DNA from 2 places in the Streptomyces misionensis genome. Region 1 is predicted to be linked to the other one. Evidence: riboswitches for the same ligand, from Rfam matches in the RefSeq annotation. Region 1 holds a riboswitch; the other holds the start of a gene.
What was found. Region 1 has a riboswitch for glycine ahead of gcvT (glycine cleavage system aminomethyltransferase GcvT). Riboswitches for the same ligand answer to the same signal wherever they lie in the genome.
Positions count from the first base shown of each region.

Region 2: it holds a riboswitch for glycine, as region 1 does, so the genes downstream of both, gcvP (aminomethyl-transferring glycine dehydrogenase) here and gcvT (glycine cleavage system aminomethyltransferase GcvT) in region 1, are expected to answer to the same signal.

Region 1 is NZ_FNTD01000004.1:5,483,135-5,498,780, reverse strand. Features, by position in the region: partial or broken gene BLW85_RS40290 (ABC transporter ATP-binding protein) at 257-1,376, opposite strand; gene BLW85_RS26810 (ABC transporter ATP-binding protein) at 1,373-2,458, opposite strand; gene BLW85_RS26805 (ABC transporter permease) at 2,455-3,462, opposite strand; gene BLW85_RS26800 (ABC transporter substrate-binding protein) at 3,535-5,283, opposite strand; gene BLW85_RS26795 (ABC transporter permease) at 5,336-6,334, opposite strand; gene BLW85_RS26790 (enhanced serine sensitivity protein SseB C-terminal domain-containing protein) at 6,629-7,441, opposite strand; gene BLW85_RS26785 (enhanced serine sensitivity protein SseB) at 7,537-8,322, opposite strand; gene BLW85_RS26780 (AAA family ATPase) at 8,390-8,974, opposite strand; glycine riboswitch at 9,190-9,287, shown strand; glycine riboswitch at 9,288-9,400, shown strand; gene gcvT (glycine cleavage system aminomethyltransferase GcvT) at 9,445-10,563, shown strand; gene gcvH (glycine cleavage system protein GcvH) at 10,694-11,074, shown strand; gene glyA (serine hydroxymethyltransferase) at 11,089-12,354, shown strand; gene BLW85_RS26760 (L-serine ammonia-lyase) at 12,411-13,778, shown strand; gene BLW85_RS26755 (alpha/beta fold hydrolase) at 13,794-14,675, opposite strand; gene BLW85_RS26750 (winged helix-turn-helix transcriptional regulator) at 14,781-15,185, shown strand; gene BLW85_RS26745 (glycoside hydrolase family 25 protein) at 15,377-15,646, shown strand, end outside.
Region 2 is NZ_FNTD01000004.1:1,585,466-1,601,111, reverse strand. Features, by position in the region: rRNA gene BLW85_RS08800 (23S ribosomal RNA) at 1-908, shown strand, start outside; rRNA gene rrf (5S ribosomal RNA) at 981-1,097, shown strand; gene clsA (cardiolipin synthase ClsA) at 1,206-1,814, shown strand; gene BLW85_RS08785 (mannose-1-phosphate guanyltransferase) at 1,929-4,424, shown strand; gene BLW85_RS08780 (DUF881 domain-containing protein) at 4,592-5,536, shown strand; gene BLW85_RS08775 (small basic family protein) at 5,533-5,865, shown strand; gene BLW85_RS08770 (DUF881 domain-containing protein) at 5,870-6,778, shown strand; gene BLW85_RS08765 (FHA domain-containing protein) at 6,969-7,799, shown strand; gene ftsR (transcriptional regulator FtsR) at 7,842-8,579, shown strand; gene BLW85_RS08755 (bifunctional nuclease family protein) at 8,665-9,138, shown strand; gene BLW85_RS08750 (MerR family transcriptional regulator) at 9,397-10,041, shown strand; partial or broken gene BLW85_RS08745 (DNA polymerase IV) at 10,096-11,524, shown strand; partial or broken gene BLW85_RS40875 (PRC-barrel domain-containing protein) at 11,659-11,817, opposite strand; glycine riboswitch at 11,937-12,031, shown strand; gene gcvP (aminomethyl-transferring glycine dehydrogenase) at 12,206-15,091, shown strand; gene BLW85_RS08730 (TOBE domain-containing protein) at 15,155-15,574, opposite strand; gene BLW85_RS08725 (ABC transporter ATP-binding protein) at 15,602-15,646, opposite strand, start outside.

The sequences.
Region 1 (15,646 bases):
GCGCCCTCGGACTTGGCGCCCTCGGACTGGGTGTCGGGCTTGGCGTCGGTGTCGGCCTCGGTCTTCGCGTCCGTTTCAGGCTTCTCGTCCGCCTCGGCCTTCGCGTCCGCCTCAGGCTTCGCTCCCGCCTCGGCCTTCTCGTCCGCCCCGGCCTCCGCCTTCGAGCCGCTCGCCGCACCGGACCCGGGCTTCGCGTCGCCCGCGGATCCGGACGCGGTCTCCGTCCCGGGCTCCCCGGCACCACCGGACGTCACCGCGTCCGGCACCAGCTCCGACGCCTCCTTCGCCGCCGACAGCAGGACCGTGTCCTGCGGGGCCTGGTCGGCGAAGTTCTCCGGGTGGTGGCAGGCGACCCGCTGACCGGGCTTCAGCTCCACCAGCTTCGGCTCGGTCGTCTTGCAGATCTGCGTCGCCTTCCAGCACCGCGTGTGGAAGCGGCAGCCCGACGGCGGGGCGATCGGCGAGGGCACGTCGCCGCGCAGCAGGATGCGCTCGCTCTTCTGCCCCCGGCGCTGCGGGTCCGGCACCGGCACCGCCGACATCAGCGCCTTGGTGTACGGGTGCATCGGCGCCTCGTACAGCGCGTTGCGGTCGGCCAGTTCGACGATCTTGCCGAGGTACATCACCGCGATCCGGTCCGAGACGTGCCGGACCACCGAGAGGTCGTGGGCGATGATGACGTAGGTCAGGCCCAGCTCCTCCTGGAGGTCGTCCATCAGGTTGACGACCTGGGCCTGGATCGACACGTCCAGCGCGGAGACCGGCTCGTCGGCCACGACCAGCTTCGGCTTCAGGGCGAGCGCGCGGGCGATGCCGATGCGCTGGCGCTGGCCGCCGGAGAACTCGTGCGGGTAGCGGTTGTAGTGCTCGGGGCTCAGACCGACCAGTTCCAGCAGCCGCTGGACCTCCTTCTTCACCCCGCCCTCCGGCTCGACGCCCTGGAGCCGGAACGGCGCCGAGACGATCGAGCCGATGGTGTGCCGGGGGTTCAGGGAGCCGTACGGGTCCTGGAAGATCATCTGGATGTCGCGGCGCAGCGGGCGCATGTCGCCGGTCGACAGCCGGGTGATGTCCTGGCCCTCGAAGGTGATCTGTCCGCCGGTCGGGTCCTGGAGGCGGGTGATGACCCGGCCCATGGTCGACTTGCCGCAGCCCGACTCGCCGACCACGCCCAGGGTCTCACCCCTGCGCACCTCGAAGTCGATGCCGTCGACGGCCTTCACCGCGCCGACCTGGCGGCGCAGGATGCCCTTCTTGATCGGGAAGTGCTTGGTCAGGTTCTCGACCTTGAGCAGCACCTCGCGCTCGTCCGGAGCCGACGCCTGCCCGGGGACCGTGGCCTCGGCGACGGAGTCCGTCTTCTTCGTCTCACTCACAGCTTCGGCGCAATCTCTTCGGTCCAGATCCGCTCACGGTCCTCGGCCGACAGGTGGCAGGCGGACCAGTGTCCGGCGCCGACCAGTTCCAGCTCGGGGCGCACCGTGCGGCTGACGTTCCCCTCGGGGATGTCCGCGTACGGGCAGCGCGGGTTGAAGGCACAGCCCGAGGGGACGTTGATGAGGCTCGGCGGCTGGCCCTTGACGGGGATGAGCCGTTCGGAGGTCTCGCGGTCGATGCGGGGCATCGAGCCGAGCAGGCCCCAGGTGTAGGGGTGCTGCGGCTTCTCGAAGACCTGCGCGGCCGGGCCGCGCTCCACGCACCGGCCGCCGTACATCACGAGGACGTCGTCGGCGATCTCGGCGACCACGCCGAGGTCGTGGGTGATCATGACGACCGCGGACCCGAACTCCTTCTGGAGGTCCCGGATCAGGTCGAGGATCTGCGCCTGGACGGTGACGTCGAGGGCGGTGGTGGGCTCGTCCGCGATGAGCAGTTCGGGGTTGTTCACCAGCGCCATGGCGATCATGGCGCGCTGGCGCATACCGCCGGAGAACTCGTGCGGGTACCCGTCGACGCGCTTGGCCGGCTCGGGGATGCCGACGCGATCGAGCATCTCGATGGCGCGCGCCCGGGCGACCTTCTTGCTGACCTTGTGGTGCACCCGGTAGGCCTCGACGATCTGGTCGCCGACCTTGTAGTACGGGTGCATCGCCGACAGCGGGTCCTGGAAGATCATCGCCATCTCGCGGCCGCGCAGCTTGCGCACCTCGTCCGGGGAGGCGCCGACCAGCTCCTTGCCGTTCAGCCAGATCTCGCCGGACATCCGCACGTTCTTGCCGCGCGCGCCGAGCCGGTGCAGGCCCATGACGGCGAGCGAGGTGACGGACTTGCCGGAGCCGGACTCGCCGACGATGGCGAGGGTCTTGCCCTTCTCCAGCGAGAAGGAGAGCCCGTCGACGGACTTGACGACGCCGTCGTCGGTCGGGAAGTGCACCTTGAGGTCGCGGACCTCAAGGAAGGCCGAGGGCGCCTTGTCGCCGGCGGTCTCGTCCTTGGTGGTCTTGGAGAGTTCGGTCACGAGAGCCTCACCCGCGGGTCGGCGGCGGCGTAGAGCACGTCCACCAGGAGATTTGCGATGACGACGAAGGCTGCGGCGAGCAGGGTCACGCCGAGGATCTTCGGCAGGTCGTTGTCGGTGATGCCCTGGACCGCGTACTGGCCGACACCGGGCAGCGAGAACACGGACTCGGTGATCACCGCACCGCCGAGCAGCAGGCCGACGTCCATGCCGAAGACGGTGATGATCGGGGTGAGGGCGGCCCGCAGACCGTGCCGGACGACGACGGTGCTCTCGGGCAGGCCCTTGGAGCGGGCCGTGCGGATGAAGTCCTCGTTCATCGTCTCCAGCATGCCCGAGCGGGTGAGCCGGGCGTAGATCGCGGAGTACAGCAGGGCGAGCGAACACCAGGCGGGGAACAAGGTGTTGGCCCACTGCGCCGGGTTCTCGGTGAACGGGACGTAGGTGCGGCCGAAGATCGGCCACTTGTAGGTGAAGAGCAGGATCGCCAGGTTGCCCGTGAAGAACATCGGGAGCGAGACGCCGGCGAGGGCGACGCCCATGAAGGTGCGGTCGAACAGCGAGCGCGGCTTGAGCGCGGAGACGACACCGACCGCGACACCGGAGAGCAGCCACAGCACGGCGGCACCCGCGGCAAGCGAGAGGGTGATCGGGATGCGCGAGGTGAGCTGCGACCAGACCGCGACGTGATCCTTGAAGGAGTAGCCGAAGCAGGGAACGTCGCAGTGCACCGTCTTGGGGCCGAGGTTGTAGTCGGTGCCGACCACGATCCCCTTGATGAAGTGCCAGTACTGGACGTAGACGGGCTGGTCCAGACCGAGGTTGTGCTTGACCGCGGCGATGTCCGCCTTCGACGGGCTCTTTCCGATGTACTGCTGCGCCAGTTGGTCCGCTGTCTGGCCGACGAGCCGTGGCAGCAGGAAGAAGATGGCGAAGGTGACCGCGGTGACGACCAGCAGCAGGATCACTGCCGCGAACGTCCGGCGGAGGATGTACGAGATCACGGGGACCGGCGCTGGTGCCCGCGGGCCGCGAAACCCGCGGGCACCAATGCCTTCACCTGCCTTCCGGGGCTGCTACTTCTTCGTGGTGCCGAGGTTGAGGTAGTCGTACTGACCGCTGAAGGCGGCCGTGGAGACCACGTTGGTGGCGTACGGCGAGCGGTACAGCAGAACCTTGAAGTAGGTCAGCGGGACCAGCGCGGCGTCGTCCATCGTCTGCTTGTCGATCTGCGCGTACAGGGCGTTGCGCTTGGCCGTGTCCGGCTCGGCGATCGCCTGCGCGAGCAGGCCGTCGACCTTCTTGTTCGAGTACTGCGACAGGTTGGTGTTGCCGGACTGGCTGATCGCCTTGCTGTTCAGGATCTGCTGCAGGAAGCCGTAGCCGGAGGGCCAGTCGGCACCCCACTGCATCATCATCAGGCCGATGTTCTGCTTCTCGGTGAACTTCGGCACACCCGCGTAGTCGGTGAAGTACTTGCCCGCCGGGTACTGCTTGAGGGTGGCGTTGATGCCGACCTTCTTCAGCGAGTTGATGATCGCGGTGGCCGCGTCGACCTCACCCGGGCGGTCGGACCGCGCCGTGATGTTGGTGTTGATGGTCTTCTGGCCGCAGGCCTTCATCTGGTCCTTGGCCTTGGCGATGTCGCCCTTGTTGCCGGCGGTCGCGTAGACGTCCGCCTTCTGGTAGCCGGTGATGTCCGGCGGCAGCACGGTGGAGGCGATGTCACCGCGGATCGGGCCGCCCATGGCGGTCTGCACGGAGACCTTGTCGATGGCGTACTCGACGGCCTTGCGGCAGGCGACGTTGTCGAACGGCTTCAGCTTGGTGTTGATCGCCGCGTAGACCAGACGGCCGCCGTAGGTGTTGTCCGTGCTGGCCTTGCCGTCGGCGGAGTTGAGCAGGTCCGCCTGGGTGGAGGCCTGGACGCCGGTGCCCACGAGGTCGACGGTGGCGTCGCCGGACTGGAGGTCCTTGTCGATCGTCTCCGGGTTGACCTTCAGGTTGACGACGATCTTGGCGGGCAGCTGCTTGCGCAGCGGGTCGGTCTTCGGGTCCCAGTTCTTGTTCGGGACCAGGACGGCCTGCTTGCCCTCCTGGTAGCTCTGGAACTGGTACGAGCCGGAGGACACGATGTGCTTGACGTAGTCGACGCCGTCGTCCTTGGCCTGCGGCACCGGAGCCGTCTGCGGCGTGGCGACCAGGTAGTCGAACTCCTGGAAGGCACGGTTGAGGTGGAAGACGATCGTGGTGTCGTCCGGCGTCTCGATCGAGGACAGGCCCTTGGCGCTCTTGTCCTTGTAGGGGCCCTTGTACTTGTCGCCGTCCTTCATGAACTGCTGGAAGTAGTTCGGACCGAGCGAGAGCACGTCACGCGCGAAGTTGGACCGCTCGACGGCGTACTTGACGTCCTTCGAGGTGATCGGCGTGCCGTCCTGGTACTTCAGGCCCGCGCGCAGCTTGTACGTCCAGGTCTTGCCGCCGTCGCTGGCGACGCCCTTGCTCGCGGCGAGGTCCGGGACCAGGGTGTTGCCCTTGGAACCGGGGCCGGGCTCGAACGTCATCAGCGGACGCGCGTAGAGACGGCTGAAGTTGTACATGTACGCGTAGTACGTGTTGCCGGGGTCGAAGGAGTCCGGCACGTCCGACATCTCGTAGGTGACCGTGCCACCCTTCTTGTCGGACGCGTTGACGACTCCCTTGGTCGCCGCGTTGGCGCCGGCCGCCTTCGGTGTGTCCTTGTTGTCATCGGCCTTGCTGCAGCCTGCGAGCAGCAAGCTTGCGGAGCCGATGGCCGCGACCGCGGCCAGCGCTGACCTTCGCATGATGGTCTGCTTCCCCTCCATTGATCGGAAACTTGATGGGCTCTCTGGCTGCCTAGCGGCTGCGCGGGTCGAGAGCGTCGCGGAGACCGTCGCCGAGCAGGTTGAACGCCAGGACGGTGATGAAGATGGCCAGGCCCGGCACGATCATGTACTGGGGATCGACCTGGTAGTAGGTGACCGCTTCGCGGAGCATGCCGCCCCAGGAGGCCTGCGGGGGCTGGATGCCGACGCCGAGGAAGCTCAGGGACGCCTCGAACAGGATGTTGGTCGGGATGAGCAGCGTCGAGTAGACGATGATCGGGCCGACCAGGTTCGGCAGCAGCTCGCGGAAGAGGATGTACGGGCCCTTGGCACCCATGCCGCGGGCCGCGTCGACGAACTCGCGCTCGCGCAGGGCCAGCGTCTGGCCGCGCACGATCCGGCCCAGATAGGGCCAGTTGAAGAAGCCGATCACGAAGATGAGCACCGCGAGGTGGAGCGGCAGCCCGTTCAGACCGAAGGCGCCGCCCTGGAGGGTGGCGGAGATCGCGATGGCGAACAGCAGCAACGGGAAGGCGAGGAAGACGTCCATCAGCCGGCTGATGATCGAGTCGACCCGGCCGCCGTAGTAGCCGGCGATCACGCCCATGATCGCGCCGATCACGTTGGACAGGATCGTGGCGCCGAAGGCGACGACCAGGGAGACCCAGGAGCCCTCGATGACACGGGTGGCGATGTCCCGGCCGAACTTGGGGTCCACGCCGAGCGGGTGGTCCATGCTCATGCCGCCCCAACTGCCCTTGGGCAGCGAGGTGTCCGGGACGATCAGGTCCTGGTGGAAGGCGTTGGGGTCGAGGCCGAAGAGTGCCTGGATGGGGCGCGAGAGGATGGCCAGGAGGATCAGCAGGATCACGATGACCCCGCCGGCCACGGCGACCTTGTCCCGCTTGAACCGGGCCCAGGCGATCTGGCCCAGGGAACGACCCTCGATCCGCCCCTTGTCGGCTCCCGCGAGCACAGCCTCCGGCTGCGCGTCGGCTGCCGCCCCGGTGGTCTCGATCGGTGCGGTCACGATGTGCGACCCCTCTCGCCGGTGGTGACCGGCCTGCGCTGCCGCGGTTTGCGGCTTTGTCGACTTGCCATCGATCACGAGGCTCGGCCTCATGTCTGAGTCGGGAGTCTTCAGCGTCGTTGCGATCACTCGCCAGAGCTGACGGTGAAAGTATGCGCAACCGTGATGCACTCCGGAGGATTCCGTTATCCGAACAGTGGGTAACGCCCCCCGGACACGGGGCAGTTGGGACACAACGCCGTAATGCCGCGGTTCGGGAGGTACGGCGGCAGGGGCGCCCGTACCGGTGGTGGCTCAGTAGCCGCCGTGCACCGGGGGATACCCGTACCCCGGCGCGGGGGCCCGGAGTTGGGGCTGGGGCGCGGGGGCGGGCGCGGCGGCGTGGGCCTCGCGGTCGTAGAAGGGCCGGGCGTTGGCGCGCATCCACATCACCACCGGGTCGTGGTCGTCGGTCAGCGCGACCGTGGACACCGGCAGGCCCTCCGGGACGGCGCCGACGGACTGCTGCATCATCGCGCGCACCGAGTCGACGGCGGCCGGCGAGGCGTCGTACAGGTCGAGGCCGATGGCGAGGTACGGCGCGCCGAGCGCGGGCTGCACCCAGGCGCGGCGCAGGGAGCGCAGCGCGGGGGTGCGGTGGGCGTGCTGGGCGAGCAGGGCGTAGAACTGCGGGATCTCGATGCCCGGTTCGGACAGCCGCAGCGGTCCGGCGGGCTGGCGGTCCAGCCCGGTGGCGATGCGGCGCAGGTCCAGCCAGGGGATGCCGACGCCGCCGCCGGGGGCGTGCGGGTTGAGCCAGAGGCCGTAGTGGTCGGGGTAGAGGGTGCGGGCGACGTCCAGGCCGTCGATCACCTCGTAGGAACGGTTCCAGCCACTGGCCGACAGCTCCTGGGCGGAGGTCACACAGGGGGCGTAGTGGAAGCCGTCGACCTCCATGTTCCCGTACTGGGCGTCCGGGGAGCCGGCCTGACCGTGCCACAGCAGCATCCAGATCTGGCCGGCGGAGGGGGTGGCGAGGGCGCGGAGGAGGGCCTCGTAGGCGTCGTAGCGTCCGGGCGTGACGTGGCGCAGCGTGTGTTCGACGCTTCCGCTGTGGGTGGCGCTCACCTTGTCATGCCCTTCTTTTTCATCATGCCCCGCGTGTGGGGACAGCTTATGCGCCGATGAGCTCCGGCCCCGTTGTTCGTACGCGGGTGCCCGGCCTACCGAACGTAGAAGGGTCGGACGCTTGACTTCAGCCACTCGGCGACCGGGTCGTCCGTGACGTCGAGGAGGATCAGGTTGACCGGCCACCGGACCGGGACCCGGCCGAGGGCGCGGCCCAGGGCCTCCAGCGGGGCGGCGCGGAAGTCGCCCTCCCACTGGGAGAGTTCGACACCGACGAACATGACCGGGTCGGCCGTCTCGATGGCGGCCAGGCAGCGGCGGGCGGTGAGCACCACGCCGGTCGCGGCGAACTCGGCGGACGCGGCGGAGAAGAAGTCGACCGGGTCGTCCTGCCAGTCGGGCTCGAAGAGGCGGACGCGGCCGCCGGCCGCCGGGCCGTCCAGCGGGGTGCCGCCGGCGCGGCACAGCTCGGCCACGGCCTCGGGCGGCAGCGGGATGCCGACCGTGCCGCCGGGGTTGACCGCGATGCCGGCCTGCGGGGGCAGTCCGCGGGCGAACTCCACGGCCGGGGCGATGGTGTACGCCATGTGGGAGCCGGTCGCCTGGCGCAGCTGCTCCTCGGAGCTGAAGACCGGGACGTACGCCTGGCCGTCGATCTCCAGGCCGGGCAGGTCCAGCGGGCCGCTGCCCGGACCGCCGCCGTTGGGCAGCGGCACCCAGAGGAAGCTGCGGCCGAGGACCTCGATGATCCGGCCGCCCGCCGCGGGTATGCCGAGGGAGGCCGACAGCACCTCCTCGAGTTCGTTGCCGGGCCAACCGCCGTGCGGGTGGGGGTGCGTCTGTGCCGGGAAGTCAGCGGGAATGTCCGCCGGGAAGTCCATCTGCCTACCGCCTGCTGGGAACCACTGCTGGGACCACGAAGGCTATCGGGTGGCGGTGACGGAGCCGCTACCCCGTGAACACGATCCGCTGTATCGCGTCCGCCGCGGGCCGGTCCAGCAGCACCGCGGAGCCGCAGCCCGCGGGCAGCTCGCCGCGCTGCACCGCGCCGAGCAGCCGCGCCGTGGTGCGGCGGTGGCGGGCGAAGGCGTACCCGGAGACGCCGCGGCCGCGCTCGCGCTGGCCCGCGCGGGCCGTCTGCTCGGGCACGTCCAGCAGGACCAGGTGCAGGGTGCCGCCGGCGCGCCGGGCCGAGCGGGCGAGCCAGGCGCGCACCCAGGGCTGGGTGCCGCAGTCGTGCACCACCACCGGCTGCCCCGTGCGCAGGGCGCGGCGCAGCGCGAGGTAGTGGGCGGCGCGCACCAGGGGGCGGTAGAGGGCGTACGGCAGGCACCGGGGCAGCCGGGCGGCGAAGCGCTCGCGGGTGTCCTGGGAGTCGACGCGGCGGCCGGTGACCGCGCGGCGCATCAGCGTGGACTTGCCGCTGCCGGGCAGTCCGCTGAGAACCACGAGGTCGCGCGGGCCGAAGCGCAGGGTGCGGGGCGCGTGGCCCGCCCGCTCGCGCAGGTCCCACGCCCGTGTCCGGTCCGCCATGCCCGCCCCCTCGTCCCCTGGCCCGGGTCGGCTCCCCCGCCCCCGGCCGGTCGTCCGCCCCGGTCTGTTTTCTGCCCGCCGGCGGTAAAGAGAAGGTAATGGAGCCCGTGCGACGGTCGGGTGCGCGCACCGCCACGGGCCGGTTACGGATGCGGGCCCTGACGGGCACGGGTGCGACGTGCAATGATGTGGCCGCCAACTGCATACCGGCCGCTTGAATCCGCGCGGGAGAGTCCCCAGCCGTCTGCGCTGGGGCGCCGAAGGAGCAAGTCCCTCCCTTGAATCTCTCAGGCCCCGTTACCGCGCGGGCGAGGCACATCTGAAAAGCGGGTCGCTGTGACAGTGGCTCCACCCAAGGTGCAAGCCGTGGTCGCCCCCGTGGCGGTCCCGGCGAACCTCTCAGGTTCCGATGACAGATGGGGAGGAACGTTCCTCGCCCCATCCCTGTTGCCCTGGGAGACGACCGACCGATGAGCAGTACCGAACTCCGACACACCGCGCTGGACGCCGTGCACCGCTCGCTCGGTGCGACGATGACCGACTTCGCGGGCTGGGACATGCCCCTGCGCTACGGCTCCGAGCGCGACGAGCACGTGGCCGTGCGGACCAAGGCGGGTCTGTTCGACCTCTCCCACATGGGCGAGATCACCGTCACCGGCGCCGGGGCGGCCGCCTTCCTGAACCACGCCCTGGTCGGCAACATCGCCTCCGTCGGCGTCGGCCGCGCCCGCTACACCATGATCTGCCAGGCCGACGGCGGCATCCTGGACGACCTGATCGTCTACCGGCTCGCCGAGACCGAGTACATGGTCGTCGCCAACGCCTCCAACGCCCAGGTGGTCCTGGACGCGCTGACCGAGCGCGCGGCGGGCTTCGACGCCGAGGTCCGCGACGACCGGGACGCCTACGCGCTGATCGCCGTGCAGGGCCCCGAGTCCCCCGGCATCCTCACGTCGCTCACCGACGCCGACCTGGACGGCCTGAAGTACTACGCCGGGCTGCCCGGCACGGTCGCCGGCGTCCCCGCGCTGATCGCCCGCACCGGTTACACCGGCGAGGACGGTTTCGAGCTGTTCGTGAAGCCCGAGCACGCCGTCGAGCTGTGGCAGGCGCTGACCAAGGCCGGCGAGGGCGTCGGTCTGGTGCCGTGCGGCCTGTCCTGCCGCGACACGCTGCGCCTGGAGGCGGGCATGCCGCTGTACGGGCACGAGCTGACCACCGCCCTGACCCCCTTCGACGCCGGGCTCGGCCGCGTGGTCAAGTTCGAGAAGGAGGGCGACTTCGTCGGGCGCGCGGCGCTCACCGAGGCCGCCGCCCGCGCCGAGCAGAACCCCCCGCGCGTCCTGGTCGGCCTGATCGCCGAGGGCCGCCGCGTCCCGCGCGCCGGGTACGCGGTGGTCGCCGGCGGCCAGGTGATCGGCGAGGTCACCTCCGGCGCCCCCTCCCCCACGCTGGGCAAGCCGATCGCCATGGCCTACGTCGACGCGGCGCACGCGGCGCCGGGCACCGAGGGCGTCGGCGTGGACATCCGCGGCAACCACGAGCCCTACGAGGTCGTGGCCCTGCCGTTCTACAAGCGCCGGAAGTAACCGGCGCCCCGGTCCCGCCCCCGCCCGGCCCCGGGCGGGCACGTGACCCTGCGCACATTCACCCGCCCAGCGGCGGTCCCCGCACTCCCCCCGTCATCAGCACTCCCGCGCGTACAGGAGAATTCAGGCCATGAGCAACCCCCAGCAGCTGCGTTACAGCAAGGAGCACGAGTGGCTGTCGGGCGCCGACGAGGACGGCGTCTCGACGATCGGCATCACCGAGTTCGCGGCCAACGCGCTCGGCGATGTGGTCTACGCCCAGCTTCCGGCCGTCGGCGACACCGTGACCGCGGGCGAGACCTGCGGTGAGCTGGAGTCCACCAAGTCGGTCTCCGACCTGTACTCCCCCGTCACCGGCGAGGTCACCGCGATCAACGAGAACGTCGTGGACGACCCGTCGCTCGTGAACTCCGAGCCCTTCGAGGGCGGCTGGCTGTTCAAGGTCCGCGTCTCGCAGGAGCCGCAGGACCTGTTCTCCGCCGCCGAGTACGACGCCCACATCGCCGGCTGAGGAGTCGTAGCCCCATGACTGTCCTGAACACGCCCCTGCACGAGCTGGACCCCGAGGTCGCGGCCGCGGTCGACGCCGAGCTGCTGCGCCAGCAGTCCACGCTGGAGATGATCGCGTCCGAGAACTTCGCGCCGCTCGCGGTGATGGAGGCGCAGGGCTCGGTCCTCACCAACAAGTACGCCGAGGGCTACCCGGGCCGCCGCTACTACGGCGGCTGCGAGCATGTCGACGTCACCGAGCAGATCGCCATCGACCGGATCAAGGAGCTGTTCGGCGCCGAGTACGCCAATGTGCAGCCCCACTCCGGCGCCTCCGCCAACCAGGCGGCCCTGTTCGCGCTGGCCCAGCCCGGGGACACCATCCTCGGCCTGGACCTGGCGCACGGCGGCCACCTCACCCACGGGATGCGGCTGAACTTCTCCGGCAAGCAGTTCAACGTGGTCGCGTACCACGTGGACGAGGAGACCGGCCTGGTCGACATGGCCGAGGTCGAGAAGCTCGCCAAGGAGCACCGCCCCAAGGTGATCATCGCCGGCTGGTCGGCGTACCCGCGGCAGCTGGACTTCGCCGCGTTCCGCCGGATCGCCGACGAGGTCGGGGCCTACCTGTGGGTCGACATGGCGCACTTCGCGGGCCTGGTAGCGGCGGGGCTGCACGCCAACCCGGTCGAGCACGCGGACGTGGTCACCTCCACGACCCACAAGACCCTGGGCGGCCCGCGCGGCGGCATCATCCTCGCGAAGAAGGAGTTCGCGAAGAAGCTGAACTCCTCCGTCTTCCCGGGCTTCCAGGGCGGCCCCCTGGAGCACGTGATCGCGGCCAAGGCGGTCTCCTTCAAGGTCGCCGCCTCGGAGGACTTCAAGGAGCGCCAGCGCCGTACGGTGGAGGGTGCCCGCATCCTCGCCGAGCGCCTGACGGCCGACGACGCCCGCGCGGCCGGGGTGAACGTGCTGTCCGGCGGCACGGACGTGCACCTGATCCTGGTGGACCTGCGCGCCTCCGAGCTGGACGGGCAGCAGGCCGAGGACCGCCTCCACGAGGTGGGCATCACGGTCAACCGCAACGCGGTCCCGAACGACCCGCGGCCCCCGATGGTCACCTCGGGTCTGCGGATCGGCACGCCCGCCCTCGCCACCCGCGGCTTCACGGCCGAGGACTTCGCCGAGGTCGCGGACGTGATCGCCGAGGCGCTCAAGCCGTCCTACGACGCGGGGTCCCTCAAGGCCCGGGTGAAGGCCCTGGCCGACAAGCACCCGCTTTACCCGGGTCTGAGCAAGTAAGTCACCTGGTGGGGCACTCGACGAGGAGTGCCCCACCACTGCCCCAAGGAGTGACCGTGGCCATCTCGGTCTTCGACCTGTTCTCGATCGGCATCGGTCCGTCCAGTTCCCACACGGTAGGCCCGATGCGCGCGGCGCGGATGTTCGTCCGCCGGCTGCGCAACGAGGGACTGCTGGACTCGGTCGCCGCCCTGCGCTGCGAGCTGTACGGCTCGCTCGGCGCGACCGGGCACGGCCACGGCACCCCCAAGGCGGTCCTGCTCGGTCTGGAGGGCGCCTCCCCGCGCACGGTGGACGTGGAGACCGCCGACGAGCGGGTCGAGTCGATCAAGCGGGCGGGCCGGCTCTCCCTGCTCGGCGAGCACGAGATCGCCTTCTCCTTCGACGACGACCTGGTCCTGCACCGCCGCAAGGCCCTGCCCTACCACGCCAACGGCATGACGGTGTGGGCCTACGACGCCTCGGGCGCTGAGGTGCTGACCAAGACGTACTACTCGGTCGGCGGCGGCTTCGTCGTGGACGAGGACGCGGTCGGCGCGGACCGGATCGTGCTGGACGACACGGTCCTCAAGTACCCCTTCCGCACGGGCGACGAGCTGCTGCGCCTGACGAAGGAGACCGGCCTGTCGATCTCCTCGCTGATGCTGGAGAACGAGCGCGCCTGGCGCACCGAGGACGAGATCCGCGCGGGCCTGCTGGAGATCTGGCGCGTTATGCGCGCGTGCGTGCAGCGGGGCATGACCCGCGAGGGCATCCTGCCCGGCGGCCTCAAGGTGCGCCGCCGCGCGGCCGTCTCCGCCCGTCAGCTGCGCGCCGACGGCGATCCGCTGGCGCACGCGATGGAGTGGATCACGCTCTACGCGATGGCGGTGAACGAGGAGAACGCGGCCGGCGGCCGGGTGGTGACCGCGCCGACCAACGGCGCGGCCGGCATCATCCCCGCCGTTCTGCACTACTACATCAACTTCGTGCCGAACGCCGACGAGGACGGCGTGGTCCGCTTCCTGCTGGCCGCGGGCGCGATCGGCATGCTCTTCAAGGAGAACGCCTCCATCTCCGGCGCCGAGGTCGGCTGCCAGGGCGAGGTGGGCTCCGCGTGCTCCATGGCGGCGGGCGCCCTCGCCGAGGTGCTGGGCGGCACGCCCGAGCAGGTGGAGAACGCGGCCGAGATCGGCATGGAGCACAACCTGGGCCTGACCTGCGACCCGGTCGGCGGCCTGGTGCAGATCCCGTGCATCGAGCGCAACGGCATGGCCGCGGTGAAGGCGGTCACGGCCGCCAAGATGGCGATGCGCGGGGACGGTTCGCACAAGGTCTCCCTCGACAAGGTCATCAAGACCATGAAGGAGACCGGCGCGGACATGTCGGTGAAGTACAAGGAGACGGCGCGGGGCGGGCTCGCGGTGAACATCATCGAGTGCTAGGGCATCTCGTCCGAATCAGGTTCGACTTGGTGCCGGCCGGCCGCGTTCAGCCGTGCCTGCCGGGTGGCCGGCCGCCAGGAAGGGGCGCAGCAGGGCGAGCAGCGCCCGCGGCCGGTGCAGCGGGATGATGTGGCCGCAGTCCTCGATGACGTGCCCGGTGAGGTCGTCGGCGACGGGACGGAGCTGACGTTCCAGCGCCGCGCCGACGGGATGCGCGCCCACGGCCATCGTCGGCACCGTCAGCCGCGCGGCCGCCACGGCCTGCTCGATCTGTGTCGCGCTCCGCGGCAGTGCCCGGTAGTAGGAGAACGCGCGGCGCAGCGCCCCGCGGCCGGTGTAGGCGCGGACGAAGGCGTCCCGCAGCGGCGGGCGCACCCCGTCCCCGAGGGTGCCCGTGCGCAGGAACCAGTCGACGTAGTGGGCCTCTCGGCCCTCCAGGACCGTCTCGGCCAGGCCCGGAACGGCGTGGAAGCCGAACCACCAGGGCGGGCCGTCGGCGAGGAAGTCCTCGGCGCCGGGCAGCCTGCCCAGCAAGGACTCCATGACGACGAGCCGCCGCACCCGGTCGGGACGGCGCAGGGCGAGGAGGAAGGCCGGCGGGGTGCCGGCGTCGATGCCCACCACGGCGGCCGAGGACACCCCGAGCGCCGTGAGCAGGGCCGCGGCGTCGTCGGCCAGGGACTGGGCGTCGTACCCGGTCCCGGCCCGGCCGCTCGCGCCGAACCCCCGCAGGTCCGGCGCGATGACCCGGTACCGGTCGGACAGGTCCGCCATGACCTCCGTCCACACCTCCCAGGTGTGGGGGAAGCCGTGCAGCAGCAGGACGGCCGGACCCGATCCGGCCTCCGCCACGTTCAGCTCGACGCCGTTGACGGACACGGAATGCAACTCGGGCATGCGAAGCTCCAGGTGCAGGCTGGTAACCACAGGTGACAACCTCACGCTAGGGAACTAGCCTTGGCCCTCCAAGACGGCACTTCTCCCACAGGTGGTGAGCTGCGGGTGACCACGGCGAAGCCGGCCCGGCGCGGGGACCTGTTCGACCCCCGGTGCCCGACCCGGCAGTTGCTCGACCGCATCGGCACCAAGTGGACCTCGATGGCGGTCAAGGTGCTGGCCGAGGCCGCCCCGGGCGAGGTCCGCTTCGCGGAACTGCGGCGCCGCATGCCGGGCATCTCGCAGAAGATGCTCTCCGTCACCCTGCGCGGCCTCGTCCGCGACGGTCTGGTGGCCCGCCGCGTGGAACCCACCGTGCCGCCCGGCGTCCACTACCGGCTCACCGACCTCGGCCGGTCACTCGAAGCACCGCTGGCCGCGCTGCGCACCTGGGCCGAGGCGCACATGGCGGACATCGAGCACAACAACCGGCTCGCCGACGGCATGGACCAGCCCGCCGACGACGCCTGAACGGGTGTCCGCGCCGGCGGGCGCCCCGGGGTGCGCCGTACCGCGCCGACGGGGTTCACCGGGCTCCGGCGTGAGCGGACGCGCCGCCGTCGGCGGTTGCGGCCGGCCGCGCATCGATGGGGTCCGGCGTCGTGGACGCCCCGCGACCGGGGCAAGTTTCCGGGGGGTCGTGCGGCGGGCACACACTCTGCATGCTCCACGGCATCGACGTAAGTTCCTTCCAGTCCACGTCATATGACACGGACGGTCTCTCGTTCGTCTTCATGAAGGCGACGGAGGGCCGTTCGTACGTCAATCCCCGGCTCACCGCCCAGACCAAGACAGGCCGCGACGCCGGACTGGTCGTGGGCTTCTACCATTTCCTGTGGCCCGGCAACCTCGACGACCAGGCGGACCACTTCCTCCAGCACGCCCCGGACCGCCCCGGCGACATCCTGGCCGTCGACTGGGAGAACACCAGC
Region 2 (15,646 bases), 3.9 Mb from region 1:
GTCTCAACCATAGGCCCGGTGAAATTGCACTACGAGTAAAGATGCTCGTTTCGCGCAGCAGGACGGAAAGACCCCGGGACCTTTACTACAGTTTGATATTGGTGTTCGGTTCGGCTTGTGTAGGATAGCTGGGAGACTTTGAAGCGGCCACGCCAGTGGTTGTGGAGTCGTCGTTGAAATACCAGTCTGGTCGTGCTGGATGTCTAACCTGGGTCCGTGATCCGGATCAGGGACAGTGTCTGATGGGTAGTTTAACTGGGGCGGTTGCCTCCTAAAGAGTAACGGAGGCGCCCAAAGGTTCCCTCAGCCTGGTTGGCAATCAGGTGTTGAGTGTAAGTGCACAAGGGAGCTTGACTGTGAGACCGACGGGTCGAGCAGGGACGAAAGTCGGGACTAGTGATCCGGCGGTGGCTTGTGGAAGCGCCGTCGCTCAACGGATAAAAGGTACCCCGGGGATAACAGGCTGATCTTCCCCAAGAGTCCATATCGACGGGATGGTTTGGCACCTCGATGTCGGCTCGTCGCATCCTGGGGCTGGAGTCGGTCCCAAGGGTTGGGCTGTTCGCCCATTAAAGCGGTACGCGAGCTGGGTTTAGAACGTCGTGAGACAGTTCGGTCCCTATCCGCTGTGCGCGTAGGAGTCTTGAGAAGGGCTGTCCCTAGTACGAGAGGACCGGGACGGACGAACCTCTGGTGTGCCAGTTGTTCTGCCAAGGGCATGGCTGGTTGGCTACGTTCGGGAGGGATAACCGCTGAAAGCATCTAAGCGGGAAGCCTGCTTCGAGATGAGGACTCCCACCCACTTGATGGGGTAAGGCTCCCAGTAGACGACTGGGTTGATAGGCCGGATCTGGAAGCCAGGTAACTGGTGGAGGTGACCGGTACTAATAGGCCGAGGGCTTGTCCTCAGTTGCTCGCGTCCACTGTGTTGGTTCTGAAACCACGAACAACCATTGTGCTGGTTGTCAGTTTCATAGTGTTTCGGTGGTTATAGCGTGAGGGAAACGCCCGGTTACATTTCGAACCCGGAAGCTAAGCCTCACAGCGCCGATGGTACTGCAGGGGGGACCCTGTGGGAGAGTAGGACGCCGCCGAACTCCTTTTGAAGCTCCGGCTCTTGGGCACCAGCCCGAGAGCCGGAGCTTTTTTGCGTTGGGGTAAAGTCAGGGAGCATCGTTGGCTCATTCCCCACAGGAGGCCCCCGGGTGGAGGTCCAGGAGACCCGTGTCCAGACAGACCGGGTCCTCACCATCCCCAACATCCTCAGCATGGCGCGGCTCGTCGGCGTACCCCTGTTCCTGTGGTTGATCCTCAGGCCGGAGTTCGGCGGCCCCAAGAGCGACGGATGGGCCCTCCTCGTGCTGGCGCTCAGCGGAGTCAGCGACTACCTGGACGGCAAACTCGCCCGGCGCTGGAACCAGATCAGCAGCCTGGGCCGGCTCCTCGACCCGGCCGCCGACCGGCTCTACGTGCTGTCCACGCTGGTCGGCCTCACCTGGCGGGAAATCCTCCCGCTCTGGCTGACCGCGCTGCTGCTCGCCCGGGAACTGATGCTCCTGGTGATGGTGGGGATCCTCCGCCGGCACGGGTATCCGCCGCCGCAGGTCAACTTCCTCGGGAAGGCCGCCACGTTCAACCTCATGTACGCCTTCCCGCTCCTGCTCCTCAGTGACGGAAGTGGTTGGATCGCGTCACTGGCCGCTGTTTTCGGATGGGCGTTCGCCGGATGGGGTACAACCCTCTATTGGTGGGCAGGAGTGCTCTATGTGGTCCAAGTCCGCCGATTGGTACGTGCGGACACCAAGGCCGATTGAGCTCGGCGATTGTCCTGACGTAACGCCTCGATGGCCCGCTGTGGAAAAGTGCGGGACAATCTGGACGGGTGAAGTCGGCTAGACCGTCGTCTCTTCAAGGAGGACGCTTCCGACATGAAGGCCGTCGTGATGGCCGGGGGCGAAGGCACACGCCTGCGCCCCATGACCTCAAGCATGCCCAAGCCGCTCCTGCCCGTGGCGAACCGCCCGATCATGGAGCACGTGCTACGGCTGCTCAAAAGGCACGGGCTCACCGAGACCGTGGTCACCGTGCAGTTCCTTGCCTCGCTCGTCAAGAACTACTTCGGTGACGGCGAAGAGCTCGGGATGGAGCTCACCTACGCCAATGAGGAGAAGCCACTCGGTACCGCCGGAAGCGTCAAGAACGCCGAAGAGGCATTGAAGGACGATGCCTTCCTCGTCATCTCCGGTGACGCCCTGACCGACTTCGACCTCACCGAACTGATCAATTTCCACAAGGAGAAGGGCGCGCTCGTCACGGTCTGCCTGACCCGCGTGCCCAACCCCCTCGAATTCGGCATCACCATCGTCGACGAGGAGGGCAAGGTCGAACGCTTCCTGGAGAAGCCGACCTGGGGCCAGGTCTTCTCCGACACGGTCAACACGGGCATCTACGTGATGGAGCCCGAAGTCTTCGACTACGTAGAACCCGATGTTCCGGTCGACTGGTCCGGCGACGTCTTCCCCCAGCTGATGAAGGAGGGCAAGCCGATCTACGGCTACGTCGCCGAGGGCTACTGGGAGGACGTCGGCACGCACGAGAGCTACGTCAAGGCCCAGGCCGACGTACTCGAAGGCAAGGTCAACGTCGACATCGACGGCTTCGAGATCTCCCCGGGCGTATGGGTGGCCGAGGGCGCCGAGGTGCACCCCGACGCCGTACTGCGCGGTCCGCTGTACATCGGCGACTACGCGAAGGTCGAGTCCGGCGCCGAGATCCGCGAGCACACCGTGGTCGGCTCGAACGTCGTCGTCAAGAGCGGCGCCTTCCTGCACAAGGCCGTCGTCCACGACAACGTGTACGTCGGCCAGCACAGCAACCTCCGCGGCTGCGTCGTCGGCAAGAACACCGACATCATGCGGGCCGCCCGGATCGAGGACGGCGCCGTCATCGGGGACGAGTGCCTGATCGGCGAAGAATCGATCGTGCAGGGCAACGTCCGCGTCTACCCGTTCAAGACCATCGAGGCCGGCGCGTTCGTCAACACCTCGGTGATCTGGGAGTCCCGGGGCCAGGCGCACCTCTTCGGCGCCCGCGGGGTGTCCGGCATCCTGAACGTGGAGATCACGCCCGAGCTGGCCGTACGCCTCGCCGGCGCCTACGCGACCACGCTCAAGAAGGGCTCCACGGTCACCACCGCCCGAGATCACTCCCGAGGCGCCCGGGCGCTCAAGCGGGCGGTCATCTCCGCGCTCCAGGCCAGCGCCATCGACGTACGCGACCTGGAGAACGTGCCGCTGCCGGTGGCCCGGCAGCAGACCGCGCGGGGCAGCGCCGGCGGCCTCATGATCCGCACCACGCCCGGTGTCCCGGACTCCGTCGACATCATGTTCTTCGACGGACAGGGCGCCGACCTGTCCCAGGCCGGGCAGCGGAAACTGGACCGGGTCTTCGCGCGCCAGGAGTACCGGCGGGCGTTCCCCGGCGAGATCGGCGACCTGTACTTCCCGTCCAGCGTCTTCGACTCGTACACCGGCTCCCTGCTGCGCAACGTCGACACCACCGGGATCGCCGAGTCCGGACTGAAGGTCGTCGTGGACGCGTCCAACGGCAGCGCGGGCCTGGTGCTGCCCAGCCTGCTGGGCAAGCTCGGGGTGGACTCCCTGACCATCAACCCGGGTCTCGACGAGTCAAGGCCCACCGAGACGGCCGAGATGCGGCGCAGCGGCCTGGTGCGGCTCGGTGAGATCGTCGCCTCCTCGGGCGCCGCGTTCGGTGTGCGCTTCGACCCCGTCGGTGAACGGCTGTCCCTCGTGGACGAGAAGGGCCGGATCATCGAGGACGACCGGGCACTGCTGGTGATGCTGGACCTGGTGGCCGCGGAGCGGCGCAGCGGCCGGGTCGCACTGCCCGTCACCACGACCCGGATCGCCGAGCAGGTGGCCGCCTACCACGGCACCCAGGTCGAGTGGACGACCACGTCGCCGGACGACCTCACGCGCGTCGGCGGCGAGGAGGGCACCATCTTCGGCGGCGACGGCAAGGGCGGGTTCATCGTCCCCGAGTTCGGCAGCGTGTTCGACGGCACGGCGGCCTTCGTGCGGCTGATCGGGCTCGTGGCGCGCACCCAGCTCACCCTGAGCCAGATCGACGCGCGGATCCCGCGGGCGCACGTCCTCAAGCGGGACCTGGCCACACCGTGGGCCGTCAAGGGTCTGGTGATGCGCCGGGTGGTCGAGGCGGCCGGAGACCGCTCGGTGGACACCACCGACGGGGTGCGGGTCGTGGAGACGGACGGGCGCTGGGTGATGGTGCTGCCCGACCCGGCCGAGGCCGTCACCCATCTGTGGGCCGAGGGCCCCGACGACGCCTCCGCGCAGGCCCTCCTGGACGAGTGGTCGGCCGTCGTGGACAGCGCCGGGCGGTGACGCCCGCAAGGGCCTGAGAAGGCTCTGACCTGGCCCTGGCGGCGTGCCGTGCGGCGGACGGGGCCGCAAAGGGTGCCGCACGCGTGCGTGCCGGACATGTGTCCCCAAGGGGGCCTGTCCGGCACGCCGGTGGGGCCATTCGGAGGTATCGCGCGCGACGTGCGACGATGTGCGGCATGCCGCAGCAACCCCCCGTTCGGAGCAGCCCCGCGCGGCCGCGCCGCCCGGACGCCTCCATGTCGTTGATCACCAACGTCATGGACCACAGCCTCGACGACGGGTACGCCGAGGCCGCCGCCCGGAAGAAGTCCCAGGGCGAGGGCGGCCTGCCGAAGACCCTGAGGGCGAAGCTGGGCCTCGCGGGCGGTCTGGTGCTCGCGGCCCTGGTCGTGACCGTAGGGGCGGCGCAGGCGCGCGTGGCGGCGCCCGTGGTGGCCAAGGAACGCCAGGAGCTGATCGACCGCGTCGACAAGGAGACCGCGGACGCGGACAGGCTCCAGGGCAGCGTCGACAAACTCCGTGACGACGTCAGCGCGCGCCAGCGGGCGGCGCTGAGGGCGAGCGGGGGCAGCGCCGAGGCGGACCTGGTGGGCATGCTGTCCGGCGCCACCGAGGTGCACGGTCCGGGCGTCAAGCTGGTCGTGAACGACGCCAAGGAGGCCAGCTCCGGTGGCGACGGCTCCAACCCCAGGGAGACGGCGGGGTTCTCCGACACCGGCCGGGTGCGCGACCGTGATCTCCAGCGCGTCGTCAACGGGCTGTGGCAGTCCGGCGCCGAGGCCGTCTCCATCAACGGGCAGCGGCTGACCGCCCTGTCGGCGATCCGGGCCGCCGGAGACGCGATACTGGTCGACAACCGGCCGCTGGTGCCGCCGTACACCGTGCTCGCGGTGGGGGACGGGCCCAGGCTGAGCAATGACTTCCAGAACAGTGCGGACGGCCTGTACCTGCATGCCCTGGAGCAGAACTACGGCATCCGCGCCACCATCTCCACCCAGCCCGACGTCCGGTTGCCCGCGGCGCCGAGCGTGATCGTACGCACGGCGAGGCCGGACACCGCTGACGGCGGCAAGACCGACAACACCGAGAAGACGAAGAAGGGCACATCGTGATCGCCGTACTGGGCCTCGTCGTGGGAGTCGTGGCCGGCCTGTTGGTCCGGCCCGAGGTTCCGGCGGTCGTGGAGCCTTATCTGCCGATCGCCGTCGTCGCGGCACTGGACGCCGTCTTCGGTGGTCTGCGGGCCATGCTGGACGGCATCTTCGACGACAAGGTCTTCGTGGTGTCCTTCCTGTCGAACGTGGTCGTGGCGGCCCTGATCGTGTTCCTCGGCGACAAGTTGGGCGTGGGTGCGCAGCTGTCCACGGGTGTCGTGGTCGTCCTCGGCATCCGGATCTTCTCCAACGCCGCGGCGATCCGGCGGCATGTCTTCCGGGCGTGAGGCGATGAGCGACCAGTACGACCGCGAGGACGAGAACGGCCGCGGGCGGCACGGCGGCCACGAGGAACCCGACCGCCCCGGCGGGCAGGGCGAGCGGCCGGAGAACCGGCTGCGCAAGGAACTGCCGGCCGAGGTGCCCGCCCCGCCGCCCGGCGCCGGACGGGCACCGGGCCCGCGCCCGCAGGAGCCGCTGACCGGCCGTCAGCGGCTGGTCAAGGGAGTGTGGCCGCCGCGCCTCACCCGGCCCCAACTCATAGTGGCGCTCCTGCTGTTCGGTCTCGGCTTCGGCCTGGCCGTCCAGGTGGCGTCGAACAGCGACACCGACAGCGCGCTGCGCGGCGCACGTCAAGAAGATCTTGTTCGCATCCTGGATGAACTGGATTCGCGTACTCAGCGTCTTGAAGACGAGAGGCAGGGACTCGAGAAGCAGCGTCAGGAGCTCCAGAGCAGCTCCGACCAGGCCGCGGAGGCGCGCCGGCAGACCGCCGAGAAGGAGAGGCAACTCGGCATCCTGGCGGGCACCGTGGCGGCTCAGGGTCCCGGCATCACCATGACGATCGAGGACACGAAGGGGACGGTCCAGTCCGACATGCTGCTCGACACCATCCAGGAGCTGCGCGCGGCCGGTGCGGAGGCGATCCAGGTCAACGGCGTCCGTGTGGTGGCGAACACCTACTTCGCGGACGCGGGCAGGAGCGTGAGCGTGGACGGGAACAAGATCAACGCCCCTTATCGTTTCAAGGTCATCGGCAAGCCGCAGGACCTCGAGCCGGCGCTGAACATCCCGGGAGGCGTGGTGCAGACTCTGGAGAAGGAGCAGGCCACGGTCTCCGTCGCACAGTCGGGCAAGATCGTCGTGGACGCCTTGCGACAGGCGAAGCAGCCTGACTACGCTCGGTCGTCCTCCCAGTGAACCGCTGGTGCATGGGGGCCTTCCGGCAGGGGCATGAGGTTGCGGGGGGTCGGCGCACCGACGAGGTGGCGCGTGGTGGAAACTGTCTGGTGGGCACGGACGTTGTGTGGGTGTCCGGGTCGGCCGGTGTCGGCAATCAGGGTTCGTCCTGCCCCACGGGCGGGTCTGTTTCGGTCAAGGGGAATCGCCCGTGAAGTTGTTTGCGAAGTGGTTCGGCAAGAGCGCGCGAGAGGGTGGCGACAACGCGACCGCTCGTCATCGCGCACAGCCTGACGCACAGGGTCAGCGGCCGCTGTTCCGGGACCAGGTGGCTGGTCCGGGTGGTGACATTTCGGGAGGCCAGGGCGCGCCGTCAGTTGACCCTGCCCAGTCCCGCGGCATAGGTTTCGGGCAACCGTCAACCTCAAGTACGGGTGGAGACTTTGGTCCCGGCCCGTACGCGTCCAACGCCTCGGCGGGACAGCCGCGGCAGGAGGATCCGTCCATGTCGGCCCTGGTGTGTACGAGGTGCGGTAACCGCAACGCGGAGAACGCCCGCTTCTGTTCCAACTGCGGTGCGCCGCTGCGTCCTGGAGCCGTGCCCGAGCGCGCCTCCGAGACGACGTCCACGATCTCGATCTCCGGCCTCGAGGCGTACGACGCGGAGGCGACCGGCCAGACGCCGATGCCGATGCTGTCGCCGGAGGCGCAGGCCGCGGTGGAGGCGCTGCCGGCGGGCTCGGCCCTGCTGGTGGTGCGCCGCGGCCCGAACTCGGGCAGCCGCTTCCTGCTGGACGGCGACCTGACGACGGCCGGCCGTCACCCGCAGAGCGACATCTTCCTGGACGACGTGACGGTCTCGCGTCGCCATGTGGAGTTCCGCCGCTCCCCGGACGGCTCGTTCACCGTCGCCGACGTGGGCAGCCTCAACGGCACCTACGTCAACCGCGAGCCGATCGACCAGGTCGCCCTGCAGAGCGGTGACGAGGTGCAGATCGGCAAGTACCGGCTGGTGTTCTACGCGAGCCGGCAGGGCATCTGACCCGCCCCCGGACACGCTCCGGGGGTAACCCAGGGAAGGTCCATGCTTCAAACGCCGAGCGGCGGTGCCGGAAGCGGTACCGCCGCCAGGGACAGTGGGCTGATGAGCATCGGCACGGTGCTGAACGTGCTGCGCGAGGAGTTCCCCGAAGTCACCATCTCCAAGATTCGTTTCCTGGAGGCGGAGGGGCTCATCGAGCCGCAGCGGACCCCTTCGGGGTACCGCAAGTTCAGCGCCGGTGACGTCGAGCGCCTCGGACACGTCCTGAGAATGCAGCGGGACCACTATCTGCCGCTCAAGGTGATCCGTGAGCACCTGGACGCCATGGAGCGGGGCGAGGCCGTCCCGCTGCCCGTGGTCGGGCGCCAGCGCGGCGGGGAGGACGCCCTGGAGGTGCTGGAGGGGCCCACGGTGGCCAGGGTCGGCCGGGCGGAGTTGCTGGCGGCCGCGGACATCGGCGAGGCCGAGCTGGCGGAGTGGGAGTCGTACGGGCTCCTGGTGCCGCTCGCGGACGGGTCGTACGACGCGGAGGCCGTCACCGTGGCCACCCTCGTCGCGGAGCTGGGGCGCTTCGGGATCGAGCCCCGCCATCTGCGGGTGATGAAGGCGGCCGCCGACCGGGAGGCCGGGCTGGTCGACCAGGTGGTGGCCCCGCTCAAGCGCCACCGCAATCCGCAGACCAGAGCGCTCGCCGAGGCCCGCACGAAGGAGCTGGCGGCGCTCACCATGAAGTTGCACGCGTCCTTGGTGAAGACCGCCCTCGGGGTGCGTCTGCCCTGATCCGGGGACGTCGGACGGGGCCGGATCGGGCTGCTGTGCCCGGCCCGACTACCCAAACGTCCCGGGCACGGCCTAGGGTTGCTGTGTGAACGAGCTCGATGTCGTAGGTGTCCGGGTCGAAATGCCCTCCAACCAACCGATCGTGCTCCTGCGCGAAGTGGGGGGCGACCGTTACCTCCCCATCTGGATCGGGCCGGGGGAGGCGACGGCGATCGCCTTCGCCCAGCAGGGCATGGCCCCGGCCAGGCCGCTGACCCATGACCTGTTCAAGGACGTGCTGGAGGCCCTCGGTCAGGAGCTGACCGAGGTACGCATCACCGACCTGCGGGAAGGCGTCTTCTACGCGGAGCTGGTCTTCGCCAGCGGAGTCGAGGTCAGCGCCCGGCCCTCCGATGCCATAGCGCTGGCCCTGCGCACCGGGACGCCGATCTACGGCAGTGACACGGTGCTGGACGACGCGGGCATCGCCATTCCGGACGAGCAGGAGGACGAGGTGGAGAAGTTCCGCGAGTTCCTCGACCAGATCTCGCCCGAGGACTTCGGCACCAGCAACCAGTGAGGGCTCCCGGCGCCGGGCGTCCGGGTGATCCGGCGGCCGGTCCGGGGCCCGGCGCGGCCCGCTGCCGGGCAATTGCCACCGGCGATTGAGAGCGTCCTACGGGTTCCCGCGAGGGCATTCGGCTAGCCTTTCCCCGCGGTGGGACACGGGAAACCACTCCTTGGGTGATTATCACTCGGCGTGCCGAGTGTGGCGATCGTTGACGCACCCCTGGTGACTGCCTACCGTCGAGAAGGCAGGTCAAGGACGGAGGTCGGCGTGAGAACCAGCGGCGACGGTACGGCTGGGGGTGCTCCCGTGCGCGGTTTCGGGGAGAGCGGTCCGTACCCGGTTCACAGCAGCGCGGTGGATCACGCTCCGCAGCGGCCGACGGCGGTGCCGGACGGCGGAGGGGCGGCGTCCATGACGTCCGAAGAGATCGGCTACCGGGGGCCCACGGCCTGTGCGGCGGCCGGCATCACCTATCGACAGCTCGACTACTGGGCGCGCACCGGCCTGGTCGAGCCGAGTGTGCGGCCCGCGTACGGGTCGGGCACCCAGCGTCTGTACAGCTTCCGGGACGTCGTGGTCCTGAAGATCGTCAAGCGGTTCCTGGACACCGGGGTCTCGCTGCAGAACATCCGCTCGGCGGTGCAGCACCTCAGGGAGCGCGGTTTCCGGGACCTGGAGCGGATGACGCTGATGAGCGACGGCGCCACCGTCTACGAGTGCGGCTCGCCGGACGAGGTGCACGCCCTGCTCCAGGGCGGCCAGGGCATCTTCGGGATCGCGGTCGGCGTGGTGTGGCGGGACGTGGAGAGCGCCCTGTCCCAGCTGCACGGCGAGCGGATCGACACCGGCGAGACCCTCGTCGGGCACAACCCGGCGGACGAGCTGGCGCGGCGCCGCAACCGGGCGGTCTGACCGGCCCCTTCCGGCACATGGGCATTGTCAGTGCCGTGGTGCAGCATCGGAGATGTGAGAAACGCGCCCACGATCCTGCATCTCGACATGGATGCCTTCTACGCCTCGGTGGAGCAGGCGTCCAAGCCGAGCCTGCGCGGGAAGGCGGTCGTGGTGGGCGGGCTCGGACCGCGCGGAGTGGTCGCCACCGCCTCCTACGAGGCACGGGTCTTCGGGGTGCACTCGGCGATGCCGATGGCGCAGGCGCGCCGGCTGGCGCCCCACGCCGCGTATCTGGTGCCGCGTTTCCCGCTCTACCGCGCGGTCAGCGACCAGGTGATGGCGCTGCTGCGGGAGCTGTCGCCGCTGGTGGAACCGCTGAGCCTGGACGAGGCGTTCGTGGACCTGGCGGCCGGGGGGACGGCGTGGGACGCGGAGTCGGCGCGGCGAACCGGCGTCCGACTGCGCGAGGACATCCGCGCCGCCACCGGGCTCGCCGGGTCGGTGGGGCTCGCCGCCTCCAAGATGCTCGCGAAGATCGCCTCCGAGGAGGCCAAGCCGGACGGGCTGGTGCTCATCGAGCCGGGCACCGAGCGGGCGCTGCTGGGACCGATGCCGGTGCGCACCCTGCCGGGGGTGGGGCCGGCCACCGGCGACCATCTGCGGCGGGCCGGGATCACCACGGTGGAGGAGCTGGCCGAGGCGGGCGAGGCCGAGCTCGTACGGCTGCTCGGCAAGGCGCACGGACAGGCGCTGTACGCCATGGCCCTGGCCCGGGACGAGAGGCCGGTGGTGGCCGAGCGGGAGGCCAAGTCGGTGTCGGTCGAGGACACGTACGACGTGGACATCCACGACCGGCCGCGGATCGGGTTCGAGGTGCGGCGGCTCGCCGACCGCTGTGTGCGGAGGCTGCGCGAGGCGGGGCTGTCCGGGCGGACGATCGTCCTGAAGGTGCGGCGGTACGACTTCTCGACGCTGACCCGCTCCGAGACGCTGCGAGGTCCCACGGACGACCCGGAGGTCGTCCGGGAGGCCGCCGGGCGGCTGCTGGACTCCGTGGACACCACCGGCGGGGTGCGACTGCTCGGGGTGGGCGTCACCGGGCTCGCCGACTACACCCAGGAGGACCTGTTCGCGCAGGCGGCCAAGCCGTCGCGGGAGGCGTCGCCCGAGGAGCCGGTGGCCGAGTCGGCGGCGGCGCCCGAGTCCGCCGCCCCGCACTGGCGGGCCGGCCAGGACGTACGGCACGACGAGTTCGGCCATGGGTGGGTGCAGGGCAGCGGCGTGGGCCGGGTGACGGTGCGGTTCGAGACCCCCCAGTCGGAACCCGGCCGGGTGCGGACGTTCCTCGTCACCGACCCCGCGCTGCGGCCGGCCGACCCCTTGCCCCTGGTGCCGGTGCCCGCCGGGCGGGGGCAGCCGGAGTCACGTCTCCTCTGAGCCCGCCAGTTTGCCGAAGTCGTGGTCCGGGGCCGCCGTCGGCGGGGGCACGTCCAGGCCGTAGTGGTGGTAGAGCTGGAGTTCCTGTTCGGGGGAGAGATGGCGGCCCACGCCGAAGTCGGGGGCGTCCTTGATCAGGGAACGGTCGAAGGGGACGTGCAGGGTGCCGTCGACGAGTTCACTGGGTTCCAGGGGGACGAAGGCGTCCCGGGAGAAGAGGCCGGTGCGTATGGCCGCCCACTCGGGCACGCCGGTCGCATCGTCCAGATACACCTCGTCGATCGTGCCGATCTTCGTACCGGTGCGGTCGAAGGCCTTGCGGCCGATCAGGTTGCGCGGATCGATGTCGGTCTGCACGGTCCCTCTCCCTCCACGTGGTCGCAACTCATCCGTAAGCACTACGAAAGAGCACTTTCACCGCGGCGGCCACTTGAGGAACCGGCCGTTGACCTCGCTGGTAGGCTGATTGCGGCTGCTGACCCCGTGCGGGAGAGTCCTCCGATCACCTCGGAGGCGCCGAAGGAGCAAATCCTCCCCGGAATCTCTCAGGCTCACGTACCGCACGGACGAGGTCACTCTGGAAAGCAGAGCGGGTGTCGACGGCTTCCGCTCTCACCGACGGTGAAAGCCGGCGTCGCGAGGCGTCCGGTGAAGCTCTCAGGTCGAGATGACAGAGGGGGAGGCCGTCGGGGCACCCGCGCCGTGGTGCCCTTCGAAGGTCGCGTCAGACCAGGAGGCCTCCGCAATGACCGCCCATCGCATTCCGCTCTCCGAGCTCGAAGCGGGCATCCCCTTCGAACAGCGCCACATCGGCCCCGACCAGGAGGCGCGGGCCAAGATGCTCGCGCAGGTCGGCTACGGCTCCCTGGACGAGCTGACCGCCGCCGCGGTCCCGGATGTGATCAAGAACGCCGACGCGCTCGACCTGCCGGGCGCCCGCACCGAGGCCGAGGTGCTGGCCGAACTGCGCTCGCTCGCCGACCGCAACCAGGTCCTCGGCTCCATGATCGGCCTGGGTTACCACGGCACCTTCACCCCGCCGGTCATCCTGCGCAACGTCATGGAGAACCCGTCCTGGTACACGGCCTACACGCCCTACCAGCCGGAGATCTCCCAGGGCCGTCTGGAGGCCCTGCTGAACTTCCAGACCATGGTCGCCGACCTGACCGGCCTGCCCACCTCGGGCGCCTCCCTGCTGGACGAGGGCACGGCCGCCGCCGAGGCCATGGCGCTGTCCCGCCGCATGGGCAAGAACAAGAAGGGCCTGTTCCTGGTCGACGCGGACGCCCTGCCGCAGACCGTCGCCGTGATCCGGACCCGCGCCGAGCCGACCGGTGTCGAGGTCGTCGTCGCCGACCTCAGCGAGGGCATCCCGGCCGACATCGCCGCCCGGGACATCAACGGCGTGCTGGTCCAGTACCCGGGCGCCTCCGGTGCCGTACGCGACATCAAGCCGCTGATCGAGCAGGCCCACGAGCTGGGCGCCCTGGTCACCGTCGCCGCCGATCTGCTCGCCCTGACCCTGCTGACCTCTCCGGGCGAGCTGGGCGCGGACATCGCCGTCGGCACCACCCAGCGCTTCGGCGTCCCGATGGGCTTCGGCGGGCCGCACGCGGGCTACATGGCGGTGCACGAGAAGTTCGCCCGCAGCCTGCCCGGCCGCCTGGTCGGCGTGTCCGTCGACGCCGACGGCAACAAGGCCTACCGGCTGGCCCTGCAGACCCGCGAGCAGCACATCCGCCGCGAGAAGGCCACCAGCAACATCTGTACCGCGCAGGTGCTGCTCGCCGTCATGGCCGGCATGTACGCCGTCTACCACGGTCCCGAGGGCCTGCGGACGATCGCCCGGCGCACCCACCGGTACGCCGCGATCCTCGCCGAGGGCCTGCGGGCCGGCGGCGTGGACCTGGTGCACGGCGCGTTCTTCGACACCGTCACCGCGCGAGTGCCCGGCAAGGCCGCCGAGATCGTCGCCGCCGCCCGGGACAACGGCGTCAACCTGCGTCTGGTCGACGCCGACCACGTCTCCATGGCCTGCGACGAGACCACCACGCGGGCGCACCTGGCCACCGTCTGGTCCGCCTTCGGTGTCCAGGCCGACATCGAGGCGCTGGACGCGAGCGCGCCGGACGCGCTGCCGGAGGCGCTGCTGCGCGGCGACGACTACCTCACCCACCCGGTCTTCCACCAGCACCGCTCCGAGACCGCGATGCTGCGCTACCTGCGCAAGCTGGCCGACCGCGACTACGCGCTCGACCGCGGCATGATCCCGCTGGGCTCCTGCACCATGAAGCTCAACGCGACCACCGAGATGGAGCCGGTCACCTGGCCGGAGTTCGGCGCGCTGCACCCCTTCGCGCCCGCCGAGCAGGCCGAGGGCTACCTCACGCTCATCCGCGAGCTGGAGGACCGCCTGGCCGAGGTCACCGGCTACGACAAGGTCTCCCTCCAGCCGAACGCCGGCTCCCAGGGCGAGCTGGCCGGTCTGCTGGCGGTCCGCGGCTACCACCGCGCCAACGGCGACGAGGGCCGCACGGTCTGCCTCATCCCGTCCTCCGCGCACGGCACGAACGCCGCCAGCGCCGCGATGGCCGGCATGAAGGTCGTCGTCGTCAAGACCGCCGAGGACGGCGAGATCGACGTCGAGGACCTGCGGGCCAAGATCGAGCAGTACCGCGACGAGCTGGCGGTGCTGATGATCACCTACCCGTCCACGCACGGTGTGTTCGAGGAGCACGTCGCCGACATCTGCGCCCGGGTGCACGAGGCCGGCGGCCAGGTGTACGTCGACGGCGCCAACCTCAACGCGCTGGTAGGCCTCGCCAAGCCGGGCCACTTCGGCGGCGACGTCTCGCACCTCAACCTGCACAAGACCTTCTGCATCCCGCACGGCGGCGGCGGTCCCGGCGTCGGCCCGGTGGCGGTCCGCTCGCACCTGGCGCCGTACCTGCCCAACCACCCGTTGCAGCCGGCGGCGGGCCCCGAGACGGGCGTGGGCCCGGTCTCGGCGGCGCCGTGGGGCTCGGCGGGCATCCTGCCGATCTCCTGGGCGTACGTCCGCCTGATGGGCGGCGAGGGCCTCAAGCGGGCCACCCAGGTGGCCGTGCTGTCCGCCAACTACATCGCCAAGCGCCTGGAGCCGCACTACCCGGTGCTCTACACCGGCCCCGGCGGCCTGGTCGCGCACGAGTGCATCATCGACCTGCGCCCGCTGACCAAGGCGACCGGTGTGAGCGTGGACGACGTGGCCAAGCGCCTGATCGACTACGGCTTCCACGCGCCGACCATGTCGTTCCCGGTGGCCGGCACGCTGATGATCGAGCCCACCGAGTCCGAGGACATCACCGAGCTGGACCGGTTCTGCGACGCGATGATCGCGATTCGCGCGGAGATCGACAAGGTCGGCTCCGGCGTCTGGCCGGCGGAGGACAACCCGCTGCACAACGCGCCGCACACCGCGGCCGCGCTGGGCGGCGATTGGACGCACGCCTACAGCCGCGAGGAGGCCGTCTTCCCGGCGGGTGTGTCGGTGGCCGACAAGTACTGGCCGCCGGTGCGCCGCATCGACCAGGCCTTCGGGGACCGCAACCTGGTCTGCTCCTGCCCGCCGCTGGACGCGTACGAGGACTGACCGGTCCGCGGCGAACCGCGCGCCCCGAGGGCCCCGTCCGGATGTCCGGGCGGGGCCCTCGCCCTATGCGGTCGCCAGTGCCACTTCGGTCGCCTTGACCAGGGCCACCACGTCGGAGCCGACGAACAGGCCGAGGTCGGCGGCCGCCTCCTTGGTGACGGCCGCGGTCAGCTCGCCGCCGGGGACGGCGACGCGCACGGTGGCCATGACGGCGCCGGTGGTCAGACGGGTGATGGCGCCCGGGAGCTGGTTGCGGATCGACAGGCCCGCCACGCGGTGCGTGGCGAGGGACACCTCGGTCGACTTCACCAGGGCGCGCACCGGCGTACCGGGCGCGAGGGCCAGGTCCTCGGCGGCGTCCCGGGTGATCGCCGCGGTCAGGTCCTGCCCGCCGTCCAGGCGGACCTCGACGATGGCCATCGCCTCGCCGGGGTGGACCGCCGTGACGGTGCCGGGGAGCTGGTTGCGGATGCTCAGGGTCATGGTCACCCACCGTAGGCGCCCGAGGGATCAGGCCGGGTACGCGTGGGTCTGCGTCGCCTCGACTGTCGCCCA